DNA from 4 places in the Peribacillus muralis genome. Region 1 is predicted to be linked to each of the others. Evidence: riboswitches for the same ligand, from Rfam matches in the RefSeq annotation. Region 1 holds a riboswitch; each other region holds the start of a gene.
What was found. A riboswitch is a leader RNA that binds a small molecule or an ion and turns the genes downstream of it on or off. The one in region 1 is predicted to bind cobalamin.
Positions count from the first base shown of each region.

Region 2: another riboswitch for cobalamin. It lies ahead of ABE28_RS04450 (acyl-CoA dehydrogenase family protein); the one in region 1 lies ahead of ABE28_RS05220 (ribonucleoside-diphosphate reductase subunit alpha).
Region 3: another riboswitch for cobalamin. It lies ahead of ABE28_RS01780 (hypothetical protein); the one in region 1 lies ahead of ABE28_RS05220 (ribonucleoside-diphosphate reductase subunit alpha).
Region 4: another riboswitch for cobalamin. It lies ahead of mmgD (citrate synthase); the one in region 1 lies ahead of ABE28_RS05220 (ribonucleoside-diphosphate reductase subunit alpha).

Region 1 is NZ_CP017080.1:1,092,579-1,098,204, forward strand. It holds gene ABE28_RS05215 (ribonucleotide-diphosphate reductase subunit beta) at 1-708, opposite strand, end outside; gene ABE28_RS05220 (ribonucleoside-diphosphate reductase subunit alpha) at 754-3,051, opposite strand; cobalamin riboswitch at 3,190-3,369, opposite strand; gene ABE28_RS05225 (manganese-dependent inorganic pyrophosphatase) at 3,663-4,592, shown strand; gene ABE28_RS24860 (hypothetical protein) at 4,684-4,830, opposite strand; partial or broken gene ABE28_RS05230 (SulP family inorganic anion transporter) at 4,917-5,626, opposite strand, start outside.
Region 2 is NZ_CP017080.1:919,077-924,702, forward strand. It holds gene ABE28_RS04440 (aldehyde dehydrogenase family protein) at 1-569, shown strand, start outside; gene ABE28_RS04445 (histidine--tRNA ligase) at 969-2,258, shown strand; cobalamin riboswitch at 2,376-2,574, shown strand; gene ABE28_RS04450 (acyl-CoA dehydrogenase family protein) at 2,859-4,571, shown strand; gene ABE28_RS04455 (NAD(P)-dependent oxidoreductase) at 4,587-5,474, shown strand; gene ABE28_RS04460 (CoA-acylating methylmalonate-semialdehyde dehydrogenase) at 5,492-5,626, shown strand, end outside.
Region 3 is NZ_CP017080.1:361,218-366,843, forward strand. It holds gene ABE28_RS01770 (IS256 family transposase) at 1-152, shown strand, start outside; gene ABE28_RS01775 (ABC transporter substrate-binding protein) at 1,089-2,036, opposite strand; gene ABE28_RS01780 (hypothetical protein) at 2,052-2,546, opposite strand; cobalamin riboswitch at 2,748-2,965, opposite strand; gene ABE28_RS01785 (AAA family ATPase) at 3,153-4,109, shown strand; gene ABE28_RS01790 (DUF58 domain-containing protein) at 4,109-5,305, shown strand; gene ABE28_RS01795 (DUF4129 domain-containing transglutaminase family protein) at 5,302-5,626, shown strand, end outside.
Region 4 is NZ_CP017080.1:165,564-171,189, forward strand. It holds gene ABE28_RS00935 (response regulator transcription factor) at 1-496, opposite strand, end outside; gene ABE28_RS00940 (ABC transporter ATP-binding protein) at 524-2,269, opposite strand; cobalamin riboswitch at 2,487-2,679, shown strand; gene mmgD (citrate synthase) at 2,899-4,026, shown strand; gene prpD (2-methylcitrate dehydratase) at 4,117-5,553, shown strand; gene prpB (methylisocitrate lyase) at 5,568-5,626, shown strand, end outside.

The DNA.
Region 1 (5,626 bases):
ATACATCAGAATTTGAATGAGCATTCCAATGAAATCGAAATGGACCATTTCATCACGATGGATGTACGAAATCATCGTAGCCGAACCGGTCATAATATTCTGCCTGCCTAAATTATAATAGAATGCGAAGGCCAAGTAGAAATAAATTCCCTCTAGGTTTGTTGAATGGATCAGTGCCTCGAAAAGATGCTGGGGGCTTGGATCGTCCACGAATGTTTGATAGGCATCCACAATTGGCTGATTACGCTTTATCACTTCCGGATGCTCTTTAATACGGTCGAAAAGCTGTTTTTGCTTGCCTACCGGTATCAAGGAAGCAAGGATATACGAATAAGATTCATTATGGATCGATTCCTGTTGGGCCATATTGGCAAGGATTGCCTTTGCTGCCGGGTCCTTGATGTAGCGCAGAATTTCCACTAAGGTAGGTGTTTGCAGGCTGTCCATCCCAGCAATCATTGTCAGGATATCAAGAAAGGCATCCTGGATATCTTCATCCATTTCTCCCCACTGTTTTTTATCCTGAATCATGTTTACGCTCGAAGGCTTCCAAAAATTATTGATGAGCTGAGTATAGGTATCATAGAATTTTTCATACTGAATATCGTTCCAAAGGAGAAAGCCTGAAGCTTCTCCTTTGAAAACACCGGTCGCTTTAGTTGGATGCGTGGGTTCGAGCATCCTGATTTTTTTTATATGATTGGTCATTCGTGAAAACTCCTTTAAAAATAAATTACTGGTTATGAGCGAACGTTAACTTGAACAGCTTTCGCAAGCATTGTCATATTCGGAAGAAGTGGAACGAACGTAATATGTTGATTTCAAACCGCTTTCCCAAGCCGTTAAATGGATATCCAATAGAACCTTCGCTTTGATCGTATTGTGAACATATAAATTAAAGCTGATCGCTTGGTCAATATGCCTTTGGCGGGCTGCGTTCTGTTTGATGCTTTCCAGCTGGTCCAAATTAAAGCGCGTCTTTTTATAATATTCATACGTATTGGGCGTCAAGCCAGGTGCAGTCACCTTGAATTTGAAGTTTTTCTTTTCTTCATAAAATTCAATTTCATACAAAGGATCGATTCCATCAGTGGAATTGCCGATCTTGGCAGTAGATGAATTAGGTGCAATGGCCATTAAGTATCCATTACGAGTCCCATGCTGCTGCACGTTCTCTTTTAAATCAAGCCATTTTTGATCGGTATAGTCACGGAGCTCGAAGTAATCCCCTGTATGCCAGTCCGAACCTTCAAAATAAGGGTATGATCCTTTTTCCTTCGCCAATTCGTTTGATGCCTTGATCGTCAAGTAAGCGATTTTTTCGTACAAAGAATCTGCATAGTGAACGGCCTCATCGGATTCCCAATAAATATTTTCTGTGGCAAGTAAATGGTGCCATCCAAAAGTCCCTAAGCCGATTGCCCGATACCGTTTGTTCGAAATCGATGCCTGCTTGACCGGCAGATTATTCACATCAATGACATTATCGAGCATCCTGATTTGAATGGGGATCAATCTTTCCAAAACATCGCTGCCGACTGCACGGGGCAAGTTAATCGATGATAGGTTGCAGACAACGAAATCACCGCTTTTACGAACGACGACGACATCCCCATCTTCTGTTTCGTATTCATCCGTGATTGTCGAAGGACTAAGGTTTTGAGCGATCTCGGTGCAGAGGTTGGAGCAATAAATCATCCCTTTATGCTTATTCGGATTCTTCCGGTTTACTTCATCACGGTAGAACATATATGGAACGCCTTCTTCTAATTGAGAAATCATGATGCTTTTCATGATGTCCATCGCATTGATCTTTTCAAAGCCATAGCTTGGCAGCATACCATTTTGAGCGGCTTCGACGGCAAGTGCATAATGATTCCTGAAGCTTCCTTCGCCTTTTTTCTCGTCATATAGATCTTCAAGTGAGAATCCAAGGGTCTGCTTGACGGTATGCGGGTCAAAAAGGTACCATTCTTTTCTGTCGCGGACAGCCTCCATGAACAAGTCGGGAATGCATACACCCGTAAAAATATCATGTGCCTTTAATCTGTCATCCCCGTTCTGTGTTTTTAAATCAAGGAAGCTCATGATATCCTTATGCCAGGCATCCAAGTATATCGCTATCGCCCCTTTACGCTGACCTAATTGATCGACACTGACGGCAGTCTGGTTGAATAGCCGGATCCAGGGAGTCGTACCTGAACTATTGCCGGAGAAGCCGCGGATATCGGAACCAAGCGAGCGAATCTTCCCGACATAAAGGCCCACACCACCGCCGAATTTGGAAACCTTGGCGGCATCGTAGTTAGCTAGATAGATGCCGTCGATTGAATCTTCAATGGCGTCGATGAAGCATGAGCTCAATTGTCCATGCGCTTTACCAGCGTTCGAAAGTGTTGGGGTGGCAACGGTCATATAAAGATTGGACATGGCCCAATAAGCTTCTTTTATAAGTTGCAGGCGATGTTCCGTTTTTTCCAAACGCATGATTTCCATCGCGATGATCATGAAGCGTTCTTGGGGCAGTTCGTATACTTTGTCTTTTTTAGGTCGAGCCAGGTAGCGATCGTTTAGTAAGTAGATGCCTATGTAGGAAAATAGTTTATCTTTTTCAGGGTCGATCACTGAACCCAATTCTTCGATTTCTGCTTTAGTATAAGAAGAAAGCAGCTCTGATTTATAAATTGGATAGCGTTGTCCATCTTGCAGTTGTGAAAGTTCCTGTATAAGGTCATAAAATGGACCATAACTCATGCCTTCATACCCTCGATTGGCCTGTGCATCCCTATACATCGTATTCAATAGCTCTGTAGCTGCGACGAACGTCCAATCCGGGGCATCGATATCCACGCTCTCAAGAGCAAGCTGAATCAGTTTTTTTGAAGCCTGTTCATCGGTTGAATCACTTTTGCGATCAAGCCATTTCGTAAAACGCTTTTTGAATTTCTCCATATCGAGACGGTCTTCAAATTCCTTCGATAGCATCTCCAGCTGAAGGGAATTCGTTTCAGTATCATTTTCGCTTATGGTAGAGTTATATGTTTGAGTCATTAATAATCCTCCTTGTAAACATCAGGTAATAAAAAAAACCGCCCAACGAGTTGAGCGGATCAAACGACAGCATAAAAGAGCCATGAATGAAATAGCCCTTATACTATCGTTTCATCATCTCAATCCCCGAAGAATAAGAAACGTGAAAAATTCAAGGCAGGTCTCCTGACTCATGATCACCCTACTTCGAGACCTTCCCGTATAGAGAGCTATACAGTGGTTCCTCGTTTCGTCACATTCACAGTTGCGGGGACAGTTCCGGGATTACACCGGATTCCCTTTTCAGCCATCACTGGCACCTTGGATTATAAAAAATTCTATATATAGTTATCAGTATTGTTTTAGTAATCAATATCTAGTATTTCTGCTTATATTATCGTAAGCCATCTGCGGTGATAATTCAACTAATATATTTAAGAAAAACGAACCCTTATCTATTGACAAAATGAAGGTTCAGGAAAGAGGAATGAAAGATTTTCTTGGGGAAGTGGCAATTCAAGCACTGAAATTAACGGGTTTTATGTTAAAATAAATTGTAGAGTAAAGGTGGCTTCCCCTTGATGCGATAAGGGGATTCACGGAAAAATATTTATGAAAAAGGGGATTAGATCTTGGAAAAAGTATTAGTTTTTGGACATAAAAACCCGGATACAGACACGATTTGTTCAGCAATCGCTTATGCAGATCTGAAAAAACAGCTAGGAATCAATGCTGAACCAGTTCGTCTGGGTGAAGTGAATGGAGAAACCCAATATGCACTGGACCAATTCAGCTTCGAAGCTCCTCGTCTTGTCGAAAAAGTGGCAGGGGAGGCGGACGCCGTGATCCTTGTGGATCACAATGAACGCCAGCAAAGTGCTGAGGATATTGATCAAGTCCGCGTGCTGGAGGTTATCGATCATCACCGCATCGCTAACTTTGAAACAAGCGACCCTCTATATTACCGTGCAGAACCGGTTGGTTGTACGGCAACCATTTTAAATAAAATCTATAAAGAAAACGGAATAGAAGTCCCTAAAGCAATCGCAGGTCTGTTGCTGTCTGCCATCATTTCCGATTCTTTATTGTTCAAGTCCCCGACCTGTACTGAGCAGGACGTGGCAGCGGCAATGGAGCTGGCAGCTATTGCAGGAGTCAACGCTGAAACTTATGGATTGGAAATGCTGAAGGCAGGAGCTGACTTAAGCGACAAGACGATTGCCCAGCTAATCACTCTGGATGCAAAAGAATTCAGCATGGGAATGGCAAAAGTGGAGATAGCCCAGGTAAATGCAGTAGATCCGAATGAAGTCCTTGCCAAGCAAGCTGAGTTGGAATCGGCAATTGAAGCGGTCATTGGAGTGAAGGAACTGGATTTATTCCTTTTCGTCGTTACGGATATCTTGACAAATGATTCCGTAGCCCTGGCTCTTGGACGAGCAGCGAATGCCGTCGAAAAAGCTTATAACGTTTCTTTAAATAATAACATCGCCGTCCTGGAGGGCGTTGTCTCGCGCAAAAAACAAATCGTGCCGGTATTAACGGATATATTCAGTAAATAAGTAAGTGAAAAAAAGGGTGTTTTTTGCACCCTTTTCCCAAACGCAAAAAAAGACGCAAACATTACGGATGATAATGTTTGCGTCTTTTTGTTCAATTTAAGGCATCCTTCTCTTTTTCATAGGCGATGACAATCAGTTCTTTATTCGCTTCCTCGCCAAGTTTGCTTTCGAAGCTTTTCAATTCATCCAATAAATTTGGAGAAAGGTTGGCGGCCGTATAATCCTGCTCGGATGTCATGTTTTTCGCTCCCTTCCATATCGACATATTTCCTGTTAGTTATTCTGTCGGTTTGGAAGATTTCTATTCAGCGGAAATAACCTTCTTCAGGATATTTTACTTTTAGAAGTGGCAAGCTTATCAAGCAATAAGGAGCTTTCCAGATCGAGGCCCTGTACATGGACGGCTATGCCTTGATGATGGTATTTAAGGACAACCTTATCGACAGCTTCGACTGCAGATGTATCCCATATTTTTGAGCGGGAAAAATCAATGATGATCGTCTCTGCTTCATCATTAACATCGAATTTGGAAACAAAGTCTTGCACCGAAGCGAAAAAGATTTGTCCTCGGATTTCATAAATCATTTTCTTATTCGTAATGTCCGCCTTTTTTTCGACCGTCACCTTGGATATTTCGGCACAGAAGAAAATCATGCGTATAAAGGACGATGATGACAGTCACGATCATCACGGCTGCATCCGTCTTTGGAGCTATCTTGAGCCTCTTATCATGACAGCGACAAGCGCAGCCATGGGTATTTTTATAAGGATGTCATTCAATGCGACAATCAATACCATAAGGAAAGCGCCGGCCACAAATGTGGAAAGTCTGCCTCTGCCCCCTGACTTGATGTTGATTCCGGATTGTCCGATCATTGCGCATCCAGCCATTCCCCCAAAACATCCGGCAATGATATTGCCTAGGCCCTGTCCTTTTGCCTCCCGATTTTTATTGCTTGGTGTGTCAGTCAGCTCATCGACTATTTGGGCCGTCAATAAAGATTCAAGCAGCCCTACAAATGCAAGCGCTATTG
Region 2 (5,626 bases), 170 kb from region 1:
GCTATGTGGAACGAGCGAAAAAAATAAAGGTAGGTCCTGGCCTTGCATCAGACAGCCATATGGGGGCCATTGTCAGTGAAGCCCAAATGAATGGCATTTTAAAGTATATTGAAATTGGCAAACAGGAAGGCGCGACACTGGCAGCAGGCGGTTACCGTCTTGTCGATGATGGTCTTGACAAAGGATTCTTCATTGCACCGACTGTCTTTACCGATGTAACGGCTGATATGCGAATCGTACAAGAGGAGATTTTTGGCCCAGTAGTTGTTATCCAAAAGTTTAAAAACGAAGAAGAAGCTATTAAGCTTGCAAATGACACAGACTATGGTCTTGCAGGTGGAGTCTTCTCCAACGATGGAGCAAGGGCACTGCGTGTGATCAAGAAAGTACGGGCAGGTATAACCTGGGTTAATGATTATCATCCAACATACGTCGAGGCGCCATGGGGCGGCTATAAACAAAGCGGGATAGGACGAAGCTTGGGGAAATATGGCTTAGACGAATACCAAGAAATCAAGCAAATCAACATCAATCTCGATGTAAAACCGATCGGCTGGTTCCCAAACTGACCTATAATGCAAGAAGTGGCGATCCATTCTCCTTTTTTAAAGCAAACAACCTAATCCGGTTACGGATTAGGTTGTTTTATGCTGCCAGGACATCTCCTAAATAACGCATTTCAACAGTGCAGGTCTGCTTCGTCATCATCCAACCGTGATGTAAAAAAACATTGAAATATCCCTTGCAGTATGATACATTAAATGGAAATTAGAGGTGAACAATATGCAGTCCGCTACGAAGAGCATTTCCCTGTCACAATTTCATCATCATATCAAGTAGTCTTGCTATTCGATTTTTTAAAATCGGCAAATAGGAAGGCTATTTATCAATAAACCGCATGGATTAAGTTATGAAAACTTAAATCTAGTGCGGTTTTTTTATTTTAATGAAAATTGGAGGAATGAACGATGCGAAAAATGGATTATCAAAATGTAAAGGGAACGCAAGATTATTTACCGGATACAGAGGTTTTACGAAGGGGGATCAGAAGGACAATAGAAGATGTGTTTATCCAATACGGGTGTAGGCCATTGGAAACACCGATATTGAATTACAAGGGATTGCTAGCTTCCAAGTACGGCGGGGGTGCGGAAATTTTAGAGGAAATGTATACCTTGACGGACAGGGGAGAAAGAGATTTGGCACTGCGATACGATCTCACTATTCCCTTTGCAAAAGTAGTTGCAATGAACCCAAGCATAAGGATGCCTTTTAAAAGATATGAGATAGGTAAAGTCTTCAGGGATGGTCCGATAAAAACGGGCAGGCTTCGTGAATTTACACAATGTGATGTGGATATTGTGGGAATTGAATCTCAAATTGCTGAAGCGGAATTAATGATGATGGCATTGGATGCATTTCGCAAGCTTGATTTAAAAGTAAGTATTCACTATAACAATCGAAAATTATTAACTGGAATGCTTGAATTTTTTGGAACGACAGATGAAAAGATCAATAAAGTGATATTGATACTTGATAAACTTGATAAGATTGGATTGGAGGCAGTTTCGGCGGAGCTGGCAGAACAAGGGCTGCAACCTGCAACCATCAAATACATTAATCGGTTTTTAACCGATGCTGATAATACAAGGTTAGGTTACTTTGCGCCATTAGCTGAACGAAATGAACAAGTTAAGCAGGGATTGGCAGAATTAAAAGAGCTGGAATCTTATTTGGAATTCCTTGGTGTCGATGATCGATGTACATTCAATCCATTTTTAGCAAGAGGGTTGGAGATATATACCGGTACGGTTTATGAGATTTTTTTATCTGATGAAAGCATTAAGTCAAGTATTGGCAGTGGCGGAAGATATGACAACGCCATTGGTGGATTGATCGGAACGAATGGGAGTTATTCGACAGTCGGGATCTCATTGGGACTGGATGTAATTTATACTGCCTTGCTCCCATTAAAGGGAAAAATCGTGGAAAACCCTGATGTGGATTTTTATGTGATCCCGATAAATACCGAAAAGCACGCATTATTGGTAGCAAGACAGCTAAGGAATAAAGGATATAAGGTGGAGTGTGAATTAGGAAAGAAAAGGCTCGGCAAAGCTTTAGATAAAGCAAATAAAGAGAAATTCCGTAACGTCATCATCGTTGGGGAGGACGAAGTGAAAAATGATCAAATAAAAATCAAAGATATGTTCTCTGGCGAAGAAAGAATGGATTCTTTTTCGTTTAATGAAAACTGAGGGATATCGAGTCCTATATTGAAGGGGCTTCAATTCTGAAAATCCTAAGAAAGCTTTTGGTATTAAATGAAATTATTTGTAAATTTTCAAATTATTTGATATGTTTGATTGGAAAATTAAATACGTGTAGAAGCAGGTGTAGATTGATAGTATTTTTTCATCTACATAATAGGGAAGTCGGTTGGAGCCCGACGCTGTCCCGCAACTGTATTTGGGAGCGATTCGAAAAAACCACTGTCTTCAGAAAATGAAGATGGGAAGGTTCGAAAGAGCGATGATCATAAGCCAGGAGACCTGCCTGCTTCAGCACACATCTATACCTACGAGGATAGGGGGTGTTAAGTGCGAGCGATTGATCAGCATGTTTTTGTTTTGTCGTGGAAAAACATGTTTATTTACGTATCAATTCAAACTTAACAACTTCTTCTTGAAGTTGTTTTTTTATTTGACATGATTATCTGAAGCTGGTGAACGCGGAAAGAAGTGCAGGAAATGAAAAGCCTTTGATTCTTTTTGAAAGGGCTTACAATGATGCGGGGAATCATTCAGGTATCGCCTTTGATTAAGTCCTATCGTGAAGTTGAAGTGAGGAGGAAAGAAATGGGTGAAGCGGAACTTCAATGTAATGAATCTTTATTTTCTCATGGTCCGGACATTGCAGTATTTACACCAGAAGATTTTAATGAGGAAGATCATCTTATCTCAAAGACTACAGAACTCTTTGTCAAAAACGAAGTGAAGCCCCTGCTTGAGTCGATTGATCGGCACGATAACGGCAAGGTGAAAAAACTGTTTCGGGAAGCCGGAGAGCTCGGCTTACTCAGTGTGGAGGTTCCAGAGTCATATGGAGGGCTGTCCCTGAATAAAAAGCTGTCAGGGCTTGTAGCCGAGAAGATGGGGTTTGGCGGTTCTTTCAGCGTTTCCTTTAATATACATGCAGGCGTAGGAACTCTCCCGTACGTCTATTACGGAACAGAAGCGCAAAAGCAAAAATACCTGCCAAAACTTGCATCAGGAGAATGGATTGGTGCTTATGCCTTAACGGAAAATAACGCAGGATCAGACGCGCTTAACGCTAAAACGACGGCGGTCTTGAACGAGCAGGGGACAGCATGGCTGCTGAATGGTGAAAAACAGTGGATCACGAACGCACAGGTGGCCGATGTATATGTTGTCTTCGCCAAAACAAGTAACGGCATGACTGCATTCATCGTGGATAGAACGTTCAAAGGGGTTTCCATCGGTCCCGAAGAGAAGAAGATGGGGATAAAAGGATCTTCGACAGCCACTTTAATCTTGGAAGATGTCAGTGTACCCGCAGGGAATGTTCTCGGAAAAGTCGGGCAAGGGCATCATGTAGCATTGAATATTCTGAACATGGCGCGATTGAAGCTTTCCTTCTCAAATATCGGAGCATCGAAGCAAGCATTGGAGCTTGCCGTTAACTATGCGAAACAGCGAAAACAATTTGATCGGCCAATCATTCGTTTTTCCATGATACAAGAAAAAATTGCAGATATGGCAATTGCGATATATGGGGCGGAAAGTGCAGCCTACAGAACGGCTGATAGCTTGGATAAAGTATTCGATAATGGAGAACCTCTCGATGAGCAATTGGTGAAACTGGCAAACTATGCAGCCGAATGTGCTATCAATAAAGTAAATTGCTCCGAAGTACTTGATCGAATAATAGACGAGGCCTTACAGATTCATGGCGGCTATGGTTATATGCAAGAGTATGAAGTGGAGCGATTATATCGTGATGCCCGAATTAGCCGGATTTTTGAAGGAACGAATGAAATAAATCGTCTGACGATTGCCAAACTATTGATGAAAAAAGGACTTCAATACGGCGACACCTGGTTGGCCCCTCTCCTTGATGAGGAGGGAACCAGAAATCAGCACTACATCCATTTGTCTAAAAGACTACTCAACAAATCTTTGAAAGCGCTGATACATGCCAAAATCAACATCCAACAGGAACAAGAATATTCCCGTCTGCTTGCAGACATGATGAAGGAAATTCATGTGATGGATTCTGCGTTCAGGCGTACGGAAAAAGCGATACAAAAGAACGGGATGGAAAAGGAACGGCTGAAAGAGAATATGACCAACGTTATCTGTGAAGAAGCGTACCGCAGAGTTGAAGGGATGGCAGTATTGATTTTAGCGGGAACGGAATCAGATGAAGCGGGCAGAAAAGTGCTGTTGGATGAAGTTCGCAGCCTTGCTGTTCCACTCTTCAGGAATCTGTTTATACAAAAACGGGAAATCGCAGAAAGAATGGCGGAGCAAGAAAAATATAATGTGTGAACGGAGTGAAGCCTTATGAAGAAGATTGGGTTTATCGGGTTGGGCAATATGGGTCTACCTATGTCACGAAGTTTACTTCTTTCTAATTATACCGTGTATGGGATGGATTTGAATGAAGAGGCTGAAATGTCCTTTCATCAATCAGGAGGAACGATTGGCGTATCGGTTGAAAATATGGTGAAACAATGTGATGTGATTCTTACAAGCCTTCCATCAGCTAACGCAGTGGAAGAAGTTTTCCTGGGAGAAAAAGGACTCGTTTATCTCGTTGAATCCGGTGTTATGCTGATCGATACGAGTACCGTAGCCCCTGACCTGAATGTCCGCATCGAAGTGGCTGCGAAGAAGAAGGATGTCGATTTCCTCGCGGCACCAGTCAGTGGCGGTGTGATAGGGGCGGTAAACCGGACGCTCACTTTCATGGTAGGCGGTGCAAAGCCTGTCTTCGATAAAGCACTTCCTTTATTTAATGCAATGGGCGAGAATATCTTTCATGTGAATGATCGAATCGACAGCGGAACGAATACAAAGCTGATCAACAATCTCTTGATCGGATTTTATACGGCAGGAGTGAGTGAGGCTCTTCACCTTGCAAAGAATAGCAATCTTGATCTTGAAAGATTGTTCGAGATGCTGAACGTAAGCTATGGTCAGAGTCGAATCTACGAGCGGAACTATAAGAGCTTTATCGCAAATGATAACTATGAACCTGGATTTTCTTTAGAGCTGCTACGAAAAGATCTTCGTTTCGCACTTGGGCTTGCTGAAAAGAATGGTGTGGAGCTGCCGCTAAGCAAAATCCTTTTTGACCTGTATGAAGAAGCGATAAAGGATGGATATGGAGAAAAGGACATGTCCATCCTTTACAAAAAAATTAGTGAGCATTCGACAAACCGGATATAAGGAGAGGTGGGGGAGTAATGATTACAACAAATATAAAAAGAATGAAGAACCATATCAACGGAGAATGGGTCGATTCCAATGGTACCGAGGTCGAAGAAGTAATTAATCCTGCAACCGGAAAAATAATTGCCTATGTACCTCTGTCGTTGAAA
Region 3 (5,626 bases), 730 kb from region 1:
GCAGTACCAACTCGCTGGAACGTTTAAACCAAGAAGTTCGTAGAAGAGAAAGAGTCATCCGAATCTTTCCTAATACCCAATCAGCCTTCCGATTAATAGGTGCCGTATTAATGCAGTATCAAGACACGGTTTACGCTAAGAAAAAAGGATAGTCCAAGTACCTATTTTGTGAAACTTTCATCATGAATAATTTCACATTCGAACAGGACCGTCAAAGTGAAAAGCCTTTGACAGCCCTGCCCGAATGTGAGAGAAGATGATCATGAAAGTTTCGCAAAAAAATGTGTCAGGATAGAGTTTTGCGTACCTCTAAAACAGCTTTTTAATCTGAGGAAACATCAAATTATATGGTTGAAAACATTGTGTTAGTGAATTTACACAATAATAAGGGCTTGACTCGACTTTAGGTGAAAATGCAGATGGAATCTGATTAGCGACATATAGCTGGCGGGGAACGATACAAAAATTGCGATTATACGATCCAAAACGTAAACTCGCGAGTAAAGTCGTTAAATTGGCGAGTAAAAGTGACAAATTGGCGAGTAACGCTCCGAAATGGTGAAAGAAAGCAGTAATTTATAAGAGAATCCAGACCGAATTCGGGAGTAACGCAAGAATTTAACGAGAAACGGCCCCAATTGCGTGTGAAAAGCGCAATTTTGATGAGAACCCACCTCACATTGAGCGTTTCACTATACTGCACTCTTCATGGGTACTTAAAGATAATTAGATCAATTTCAGCCTATGAAGTAGTCGATAAGGTCACCTTACAGGCTCTCTTATTTACAAAAATCAATCTTCGGTATAAGGAGAAAGTGGAACTAAAAGAAGATGCCGTCTGTATATTGCAGACAGCATCTCCTATTAGTTTTTTTGCTATAAGTCCATAATGGTTCTAAGAAGCCCTAAGAGAAGGGCGATTGCCAGGACCCAAATGAAGAATCTTTTAAACATGTCGATACCTCGGCTATTCTTTGTGTTTGAAATGCCTTCATTTTAGCATAAATAAAGGAAGAAAGGCAGAGGCCATTGCCATCCCTTAATGTATGGAAGGATGCTTCAATATATTGGAGCATCCTTGTTCCATATTATTTAAATAAATCCGGGTAAACGGTTTTAGCAGCAAGCTCTACTGCTTCACCGATCCTTGGTCCGGGACGGGACATGACACTTTCATCAAGCAGATGGACATCATCGTTTTTCACGGCATCGATATCTTCCCAACCTTTACGTGACTTAATTTCACCGACGGCATCTTTAACATAGGTGGCAGTCGTAAGGATCGTTTCAGGGTTGCGCTTGACGACTTCTTCACCAGATATTTTTACCCAGCCCTTTTGGTCGTCAAAGACATTTTTAATGCCAGCGGTTTTCAGGATTTCTTGTTGGAAGGTTTCATCACCTGTTGTATAGATTTCTGGGGCAGGACTGATTTCAAAGTATGTTTGCTCTTGTTCATCCAGCGTTCCCACTTTTTCTTCGACACTTGCAATTTGGGATTTGATATCCTTCACCAATGCATCGCCTTTTTTACTAACTCCCATCACTTTGGCAATTTGTTCGATATCGCCGTATACGTCCTCGAAGTTGGCAGCCGATTTAATGATGAATATAGGAATGCCAGCATCTTCGAGTGGTTTCAGCGTCTCTTCATCGCCAACGGTATAAGCGATGATGGCATCAGGCTTCAGGGCAATGATCTTTTCTGCATTGATATTGACTGAATCGGAAACATGTTCTATTTTTTTGGCTTCCTCGGGATAATTATCGAAGTCCGTCACGCCAACCACTTTCTTCCCTTGTCCTAGGGCGAATAGAATTTCCGTATTGCTTGGCTGTAGTGAAACGACTTTCTCTGGTGCTTTATCGAATGTTATTTTCTTTCCAGTATCATCCGTAACTGTATAGGTCTGAGTCTCTTTCGCTTTGTCCGAATTTTTATCATCTTTTGCAGATTGATCCGTTACGCCACATCCTGTAAGGAAAAGGGCAAGCATAAGCACGGAAATCCAGCTGAATCTTTTAGTGAATTTCATTATTCATTCCTCCGTCTATTTTTTCATTGGTTTAGTAGGATAAGATTTGCTAACAAAAGGTATTTCTTCAATGCCTTGTCGCTTGTTGATATAGACTGCCATTACGAATAAAACGTTTGCAAGCAAGTGGGTGTAATCGAAAAGGATTCCTGGAACTTCCCTTTCCAGACTGACTTTGTGCAAAGCGCGAACGGACTTTTTGGCTTCGCTGCGACAGGCATGCAGGGCACAGGCCGCTGTTGACCCTTGGGGTAGCACAAATGTCTCGATCTGTTCTTTAACTTCTGCGACATACCGGTCATAAATCGAACTTAAATGATCCAAATCATCTTCGGTGATGGCTAGTTTTCCACGGACTGAACCATTTAGATGGTAGGCCATGGGCAGCAGATCCATTAAATCCCGGTAAACGTCAGGAGCATCCTTCATCAGCGATGCGGCCAAGCCGATTTGCGTCGTCAATGAGTCTGTTCGTATCTCAAAATCGACTGTGGAGGCGGATTCGCGCATGTATGGATAGCATAAAAAACGAAGATCTTTCTTTGCCAAAACTTTTCCTCCTTTACGTGGTTTGGTGAATGAGCTCCCGTATCGCTTTTCGCATCAAAACAAAAAGCCGACCAAGAGTTTTGGTCGGCATCGAGCATCCATGTATTCCCAGTAGAAAAAAAGATGGAAGACTGCCGTACAATCTCCTATCTTCCGAAGAGCATGATACGATAAAAAAAGGCAGGTCTCCTGGCTTGTGCGTCATTTTACTCTAAGAACCTTCCCATTTGAATCATTGAATGGCACTTAAAGTACGATCCATCATCAAATAGTGGTATGCATCTTATTTCATTAGCACTTACAGTTGCGGAAACAGCTTCGGATTAGAACCGAATTCCCTTTTAAGCTGACAAGGCAGCACCCTTTTCTGCAAGGTTCATATTCACTTAGGAATAGTTTACCATACCTTTTTCCTTAAGCTGCATTAATATTTTTGGAGAATTTCGTTTATGGTTTCCCGAATATCTAGTAAACTTACAATGTAAGGATTAATTGGTTGTTACTGTAAAGGTAAGCGGGATATAGATTGGAAATGAAATAAGTAATAGATTTCCCAGGAGGTAGAGAATGATCTTTAAGCAGGCAAATCAAAAACTTGAGAAGGTTCTAGGGAATATTGAAAAAGTGATTATCGGTAAGCGGGATATTGCAGAACTGAGCATTGTGGCACTGCTTTCAGGTGGTCATGTTTTATTGGAGGATGTTCCGGGAGTAGGCAAGACGATCATGGTCCGGGCACTTGCAAAATCGATAGGGGCAAGCTTTAAACGTATACAATTCACACCTGACTTACTGCCGTCTGATGTAACGGGTGTTTCGATCTTCAACCCAAAGGAACAAGCTTTCATTTTTCGGCCAGGACCGATAATGGGCCATATCATTTTAGCGGATGAAATTAACCGGACCTCGCCAAAAACGCAGTCTGCCTTGCTTGAAGCGATGGAAGAGGCAAGCGTGACGATCGATGGCGTCACAAGAGGATTGGAGAAGCCCTTTTTTGTCATGGCGACGCAGAATCCCATTGAGTATGAGGGAACATATCCGCTTCCGGAGGCACAATTGGATCGATTCCTGCTAAAAATGAAAATGGGCTATCCGAGTGCTGCGGAAGAAATTGAGGTCCTGCAAAGGGCTCAATACATGGCTCCGCTTGAAGAGTTGGAATCGGTCATCACTTTGGACGAATTGAGAGCTTTGCAGGCAGAGGCTAGAACGGTGATAGTGGATGACACGATAAAAGGCTATATTGTTGAACTCTCCAATCGAACGAGAAGCCATCTATCGGTCTATCTAGGCGTAAGCCCGCGTGGATCGATTGCCTTGATGAAGGCAGCCCAAGCGTATGCACTGGTCCAAGGGAGGGACTATGTTCTGCCTGACGATGTTCAATATTTAGCTCCGTACGTGTTTTCACACCGCCTGATTTTAAAACCTGAAGCGAATTATGATGGCTTCGATGCGGAAATGGTAATCCATGAAATTCTCGCGAAAACTCATATACCTGTGAAGCGGGCTCTGACATAATGCGACGCTTTTTTAATCTTCTAAAGAAAAACATGAATGCGTTCGGGCTGGTATTCCTTATGGCCATTTCTTTTTGCTTTGCGATGTTTCAAGGCGGTTTTGTCAGTTGGTTCATATTTTATTCATTTTTGCCGTTCGCTGCGTACGCCGCGATTTTGCTTTTTTATCCCCTACATGCCATTACGGTTGAAAGAAAGGCCAGCAAAAGGGAATGTCAGGCAGGTGAATCCGTTGAAATCGTCCTGACGTTCACCCGGAAAAATCGGCTGCCTCTCTTATTTATGGTGATAGAGGAGGAAATGCCAGACGAATTGGAAGATAGGGGAATTCATAGGAGGTTACTGACCTTCCCTGGATTCAAGCGTACCATCAGTATGTCGTATGTTTTGGAAAGCCTGCCGCGTGGTGACCATAGTTTTCAATCGATTCGCTTTTGGATAGGCGATTTCTTTGGGATGATTGAAAAGGAAGCGATATTCGATTCTCCATTGAATATTACTGTTTTCCCCCCATATCATGAGCTTGATTCCTTATATCTTGATCGATTGTTCAATCAGGGACAAGCAGGGTCGACAAAGAAAATACAGCGGGAACATTCAGTGGTATCTGGAGTAAGGGAATATCAGCCAGGTGATCAGCTGTCATGGATTAACTGGAAGGCGACGGCTAGAACGAGTGAAATCATGACGAAGGAATTCGAAGTGCAGAAGAATCAGGATGTATGGATCATCCATGATGATCAGCCATCGATTTTATTTGAGGAGACCATTGAAGTGGTCGCTTCCTTTGTGCACAGCATGTTAAAAAAAGGCATGAGGGTTGGGTATGCGAGTACGGGTTCGAGTCTAATCCTGCCTGCAGGGGGAGGCAGGCACCAGAGGCGGAAGATTTTTACACGTCTTGCTAAAGAAGGACCGGGTGCAACGAATGAATTGGCCGAGAAAGGTAGGAAGGGGGATTTGCCGGCAAACGCTGCCGTTATTTTCATCGTTTCCGAAATAACCCGGGAAAAGGTGGATATATTGAATGCTTTCCGCACTAATCAAGGGTTAACGATGTTATCCATGAAGAATCCGGCAATTCTATCCGATGAGGGAAAACAGGCAATGACTGCAGCTATAACAAAAGGAATCAAGGTAAGTTTCATTGAACATGAGCAGCTGCTGTTCGACAGAACGGAGGCGATGGCAAAATGACCGTCACTCCAAACAAGCTGGAAAGGTTCATGCATGTCATCCTGTATATTTTTGGCCTGATCTTGATCACTGAGTGGCTAAGACCTGTCGATAAACTCACGGATACAGGTAATGTTTTCATTTTTGTGCTGTTTTTAATCTTTTCCCTGCTGCTGCACTATTTTCGGATTCATTGGTCAATCCGCCTTATTCTCAATTCCGCTTATATCCTGCTTTCATTACAGCTCCTTTATTCAGAAATTGCATTACCATGGATGAAAGGACTTCTAGTGGATGTTACGGCTAATGCTGGGTATGTATACAATGGAAATTGGGAGCTTA
Region 4 (5,626 bases), 930 kb from region 1:
CAGGATAGCTTCCCAATTTAAACAATACTTCAAATTCCTTTAGTGGAATCGTATATTCGACACCCTTGAATGACAGTTGATGTGTGTTGCGGTTCATCTGTAAGTCACCGATATTCAATGTTTGGGAACTGGTGATTTTATAGCGTTTTAACAACGCCTTTATTCTAAGAACCAATTCGATTGGTTCAAACGGTTTAACCAGGTAGTCATCCGCCCCGAGTTCAAAACCCTTTACCTTCTGTGATGTTTCGCCCTTTGCCGTCAGCATTAAAACCGGGATATCACTGAATTCCCGCAATTCCTTGCATAATTGCCATCCATCCATGTTAGGCATCATGATATCGATGATGGCTAAGTTGATTTTCACCTTCTCCATCATACTCAATGCTTGAATTCCGTCCGGGGCGACATACAGATCGAATCCTTCTTTTCTTAGCAAGAGCAGAATCAGTTCGCGGATATGCGCATCATCATCGACGATCAATATCTTTGTCATCCTATTTCCGTCCTTTCGGTGAATGAATTAAGCAAGTTCAAGCTTGTGTAATTGCTGCTCTGCAAATTCACGATATAATGCATGCGTTTCATATAGCTCTTTATGTGTTCCGCTGCCTGTAATTTCCCCCTTTTCGAGGAAGATGATTTGGTCGGAACCAATTACGGTCGATAGGCGGTGGGCAATGACGATCGTTGTCCTGCCTTTCATCAAATCATTCAATGCCTGTTGAACGACATGTTCCGATTTACTGTCCAGGCTGGAGGTAGCTTCATCCAGCATCAAGATTTTAGGATTTCTTAAAAAAGCACGGGCGATGGCGATCCGCTGCCTTTGCCCTCCGGAAAGTTTCATCCCTCTTTCGCCAACTTCCGTATCATAGCCATTTGGAAGATCGGAAATGAACTGATCTGCATACGCCATTTTGGCAACCCGATTCAATTCTTCATCTGTTACATCCCGGTCTATTCCGTAGCAAATATTATCTTTAATTGTACCGGATACAATCGGACTTTCCTGTGAGACGTAGCCGATCTGACTTCTCCATGAAAGGAGCGTGAAATCATTTATCGATGTCCCGCCTATGGATATGGAGCCCTGCTGGGGCTTATAGAATCGCTCAAACAGGGAGAAAAGGGTCGTTTTCCCGCTGCCGCTTGGTCCGACAATCGCGGTCACCTTGCCCGCTTCAACCGTGAAGTTGATATCTTTTAGCACTTGTTCACCATCATTATAACGATATTCCAGGTGTTCGACCGTGATGGATTGGCTGGAATTTTGAACCTTGAGCGTTGCATCTTCCTCCACTTCAGAATCCAGAATGGAAATGATGCGTTCCGTGGCCCCGGTCGCTTTTTGGAATTGCGTAAAGAAAGCTGCCAATTGCGCCATCGGCATGATGATTTGGAAAAGGTACATGATGAAAGCAACCAGTGCACCTGCTGAAAGGGCTCCTGATGATACCCGCATCCCGCCATACCCCAAAATCAGTACGAGTAAGGCCATCATGACGAGACTCATCAGCGGACCGATCAGTGCTTGGATTTTTGCTTCCTTTAAACCATATTGAAATAATTTGATGATTCCTTTTTTTCCGTTTTCATATTCGAACGTTTCTGCATTGGATGCTTTAACAAGCCGGATTTCCGTAAGCACCTGCTGGAGGACTGCGGTGAAGCTTGCTGTCTCATCCTGCATCCCTTTCGATATGCGGTGCATTTTCTTCCCAAGTGGCAGTAATATTAAAACGGAGAGCGGGATGGCTATGAACATTAACAGCGACATTTTCCAATCAAGCAAAAATAACACGATCATGGCGCCGACGATGGAGATGATTCCGGTAACGAAGTTGGATAGGTGTTCCGAAATCAAGCCTTTCACTACCGTTGTATCATTTGTCATCCGACTGACCGTTTCGCCCGATGGATGTTCATCGAAGTAATTCACGGGTAATACGAGCAACTTTTTCCAAAGTTGATCGCGGATGCCGGCAACTACGGATTGGCCGATCTTGTTCAATAAATAGATGGAAAATCCACTGGCCAATGCCTGAACGATGATGGCAAGCACGAGAAGTGTGACCCTTTCCGCATTTAGCGAACTAAGGGAGAAATCATTGATAAGATTTTTTGTGAATAATGGGACCAATAAACTCACACCTGTTGTGCTTAAGCTTAACAGTAATGCAATTCCGATCATTATTTTAGAAGGCTTCGTTTGTTGCACCAATCGGATGAACTGGCTCCAGCCTTTTTGTTTTTTTTCCTGTTTCATTGATTAACATCCTTTCTTGTACTTCATTATAAACGGTAGTATACAAAGAAGTTATGAATTGAATATGAACTATTTTTAATAACTTGCTTGTTATAGGTAAAAGGACCAAATCGCTACCTTTAATGTGGACAGACAGACGCCGTTGCAAACGTTAGTGGAAACAGGAAAAAAGACAATTGTAATATTTGGAACATTTTGTTATATTTAAGTAGAAAATTAAATAATGAAATTAATAGGTGCAGATAATGTTGTTTATCTGCTTAAAAGGGAAGTCGGTTAGATTCCGACGCTGTCCCGCAACTGTATTTGGGAGCGATTCGAAAAAAACCACTGTTTCCGCAATGGAAATGGGAAGGGTTCGAAGAGCGAAGATCATAAGCCAGGAGACCTGCCTAATTAATGTGCATCAAGTACCTACGAGGATAGGGGGTGTTAATTGCGGACTTTTTTGGCATGGAAATGTTCCATCATTTCTCATGTTTATTTGAGTACTTTTCGTAAATTAACAGCTTCCTATGGAAGTTGTTTTTTTTATGTCAGTTTAATGGGAAAATCGCTGAATTACAAGTAATTTCGACAATTTTTGATAGCGCTTTCAATGGGTGATCTATTCAGAGGAGGAATGAAAGATGAAGGAACAAGTAAATTATTCTCCAGGGCTTGATGGAATTATAGCGGCTGAAACGAAATTATCTTTCCTGGATACAGTTCAGAGCGAGATTGTAATACGAGGATATGATCTTATCGATTTATCTGAAACGGTGGGATATTTGGAGATTGTCAACCTGCTGCTTCAAGGCAGACTTCCTGATGCAGAGGAAAAGGCAGGACTTGAAAAGGCATTGAAGAATGAATATGAAATCCCAGTGGAGATCCTGAAGATATTAAGGCTATTGCCGGAGAAAACACATCCGATGGATGCGCTAAGAACAGGCATTTCTGCTTTGGCTGGATACGATGCAAACATTGATGATCGTTCAGCTTCGGTGAATCTAGAGCGTGCTTACAAATTACTAGGCAAGGTTCCCGCCATCGTTGCAAACAGCTACCGCGTACTGAACAAACAAGAGGTGGTTCTTCCGAATAAGGATTTGTCGTATAGTTCCAATTTTTACTACATGATCACGGGTAAGGTGCCATCGGCAGTGGAAGAGAAAATTTTTGATCAATCTCTATTATTGTATAGCGAGCACGAGATGCCTAATTCCACTTTCACGGCAAGAGTGATCGCCTCGACGCTTTCCGATTTATATGGGGCTTTGACGGGAGCTGTAGCTTCGCTAAAGGGCAGCTTGCACGGAGGAGCGAATGAAGCGGTCATGTACATGCTATTGGAGGCGGGTACCGTCGACAAATTCGAACGGTTGCTTGAAGGGAAATTGGCAAATAAAGAAAAGATCATGGGGTTTGGCCACCGCGTTTATATGAAGAAAATGGATCCAAGGGCATTAATCATGAAGCAAGCATTAAAGCAGCTTTGTGATGCCAAAGGGGACGACCGTCTTTATAAAATGTGTGAAGCGGGGGAAGTGATCATGGAAAGGGAAAAAGGGCTTTATCCTAATCTCGATTACTATGCAGCGCCGGTCTACTATATGCTCGGCCTTCCGATTTCCATCTATACACCCATTTTCTTTAGTGCGAGAACGGTGGGTTTATGTGCTCATGTGATTGAGCAGCATGCCAACAACCGCATCTTCCGACCTCGTGTGAATTATATAGGCGAGCGTCATAACCGGAATGTCATTTCCAATTAAGGAAATGTAGATTACTAGCCCGCCAGATGGACGTTCTGACCAACGTCCATCATTATAATAAACAAATTTGCCGCGAAAGGGAAGATGAGAATGCTAAAAACAAATGGTATCAATCAAACGGATGTGTTATTGGAAGACATTGCGGATTATGTATTGAAGAAAGAGATCATTAGCGATGAAGCATATGAAACGGCTCGTTACGTTCTTCTTGATACGATCGGCTGCGGGATTTTAGCGCTTCAATATCCTGAATGCACTAAATTATTAGGACCGGTCGTTCCCGGCACGATCGTTCCAAATGGGACCCGCGTCCCAGGGACTTCATATGTACTTGACCCAGTGAAAGGTGCATTCAATATTGGTTGCATGATTCGCTGGCTGGATTATAACGATACATGGCTGGCCGCGGAATGGGGACATCCTTCTGATAACTTGGGCGGGATTTTGGCAGTAGCTGATTACGTAAGCCGGGTGAATATTGCAGAAGGAAAAGATGCATTAGCTGTTAAAGACGTCCTGGAAATGATGATCAAAGCACATGAGATTCAAGGTGTGCTGGCGCTGGAAAATAGCTTGAACCGGGTTGGATTGGACCACGTCCTGTTTGTGAAGGTGGCTACGACGGCTGTGGTGACAAAAGCTCTGGGGGGAACGAGAGCGGAAATCATCAATGCTTTATCCAATGCTTGGATCGATAATTCAAGCTTGCGTACGTATCGCCACACTCCAAATACCGGATCACGAAAATCATGGGCGGCAGGCGATGCCACAAGCAGGGCCGTACAACTGGCCATGATGGCCCTCAAAGGAGAAATGGGATATCCAACAGCTCTATCGGCACCAGGCTGGGGGTTCCAGGATGTATTATTCAATAAGCAAGAATTGAAACTTTCACGCAAGCTCGATTCATATGTAATGGAAAATGTCTTATTCAAAGTATCCTATCCGGCTGAGTTCCATGCGCAAACAGCAGCGGAATGTGCAGTGAAATTGCATCCGGAAGTGAAGGATCGCCTGGATGAGATAGATAAAATCAAAATCATCACACATGAATCTGCCATTCGCATCATCGATAAGGAAGGACCGTTGAACAATCCAGCAGATCGAGATCATTGTATCCAATATATAACGGCTGTCGGCTTGATCCACGGCGATGTAACAGCTGACCACTATGAGGATGAGGCGGCAGCTGACGAAAGAATCGATCGCTTGAGGAATAAAATGACAATTGTCGAAAATGAACAATACACGATCGATTATCTGGATCCGAGCAAGCGCTCGATCGCCAATGCCATCCAAATCTACTATAAGGATGGATCGGTATCGGAGTTCGTCGAATGCGAATACCCACTTGGGCACCGCTTTAGAAGAGAAGAAGCATTTCCGAAAATAACGAAAAAATTCACGGATAACATGAGCACGCATTATTCGCATAAACGGCAAAACCGAATTCAGGAGGCTTGCTTGGAGCCTGGCGCTCTTTCGAACTTGAAGGTAAACGAGTTTATGGACTTATTCATCATTTAAGGGGGACTGAAAGGATGACTTGGATCGTTAATCAACAGTCGGGACAAGCGGAATTAGCCGCTCGTTTTCGGAA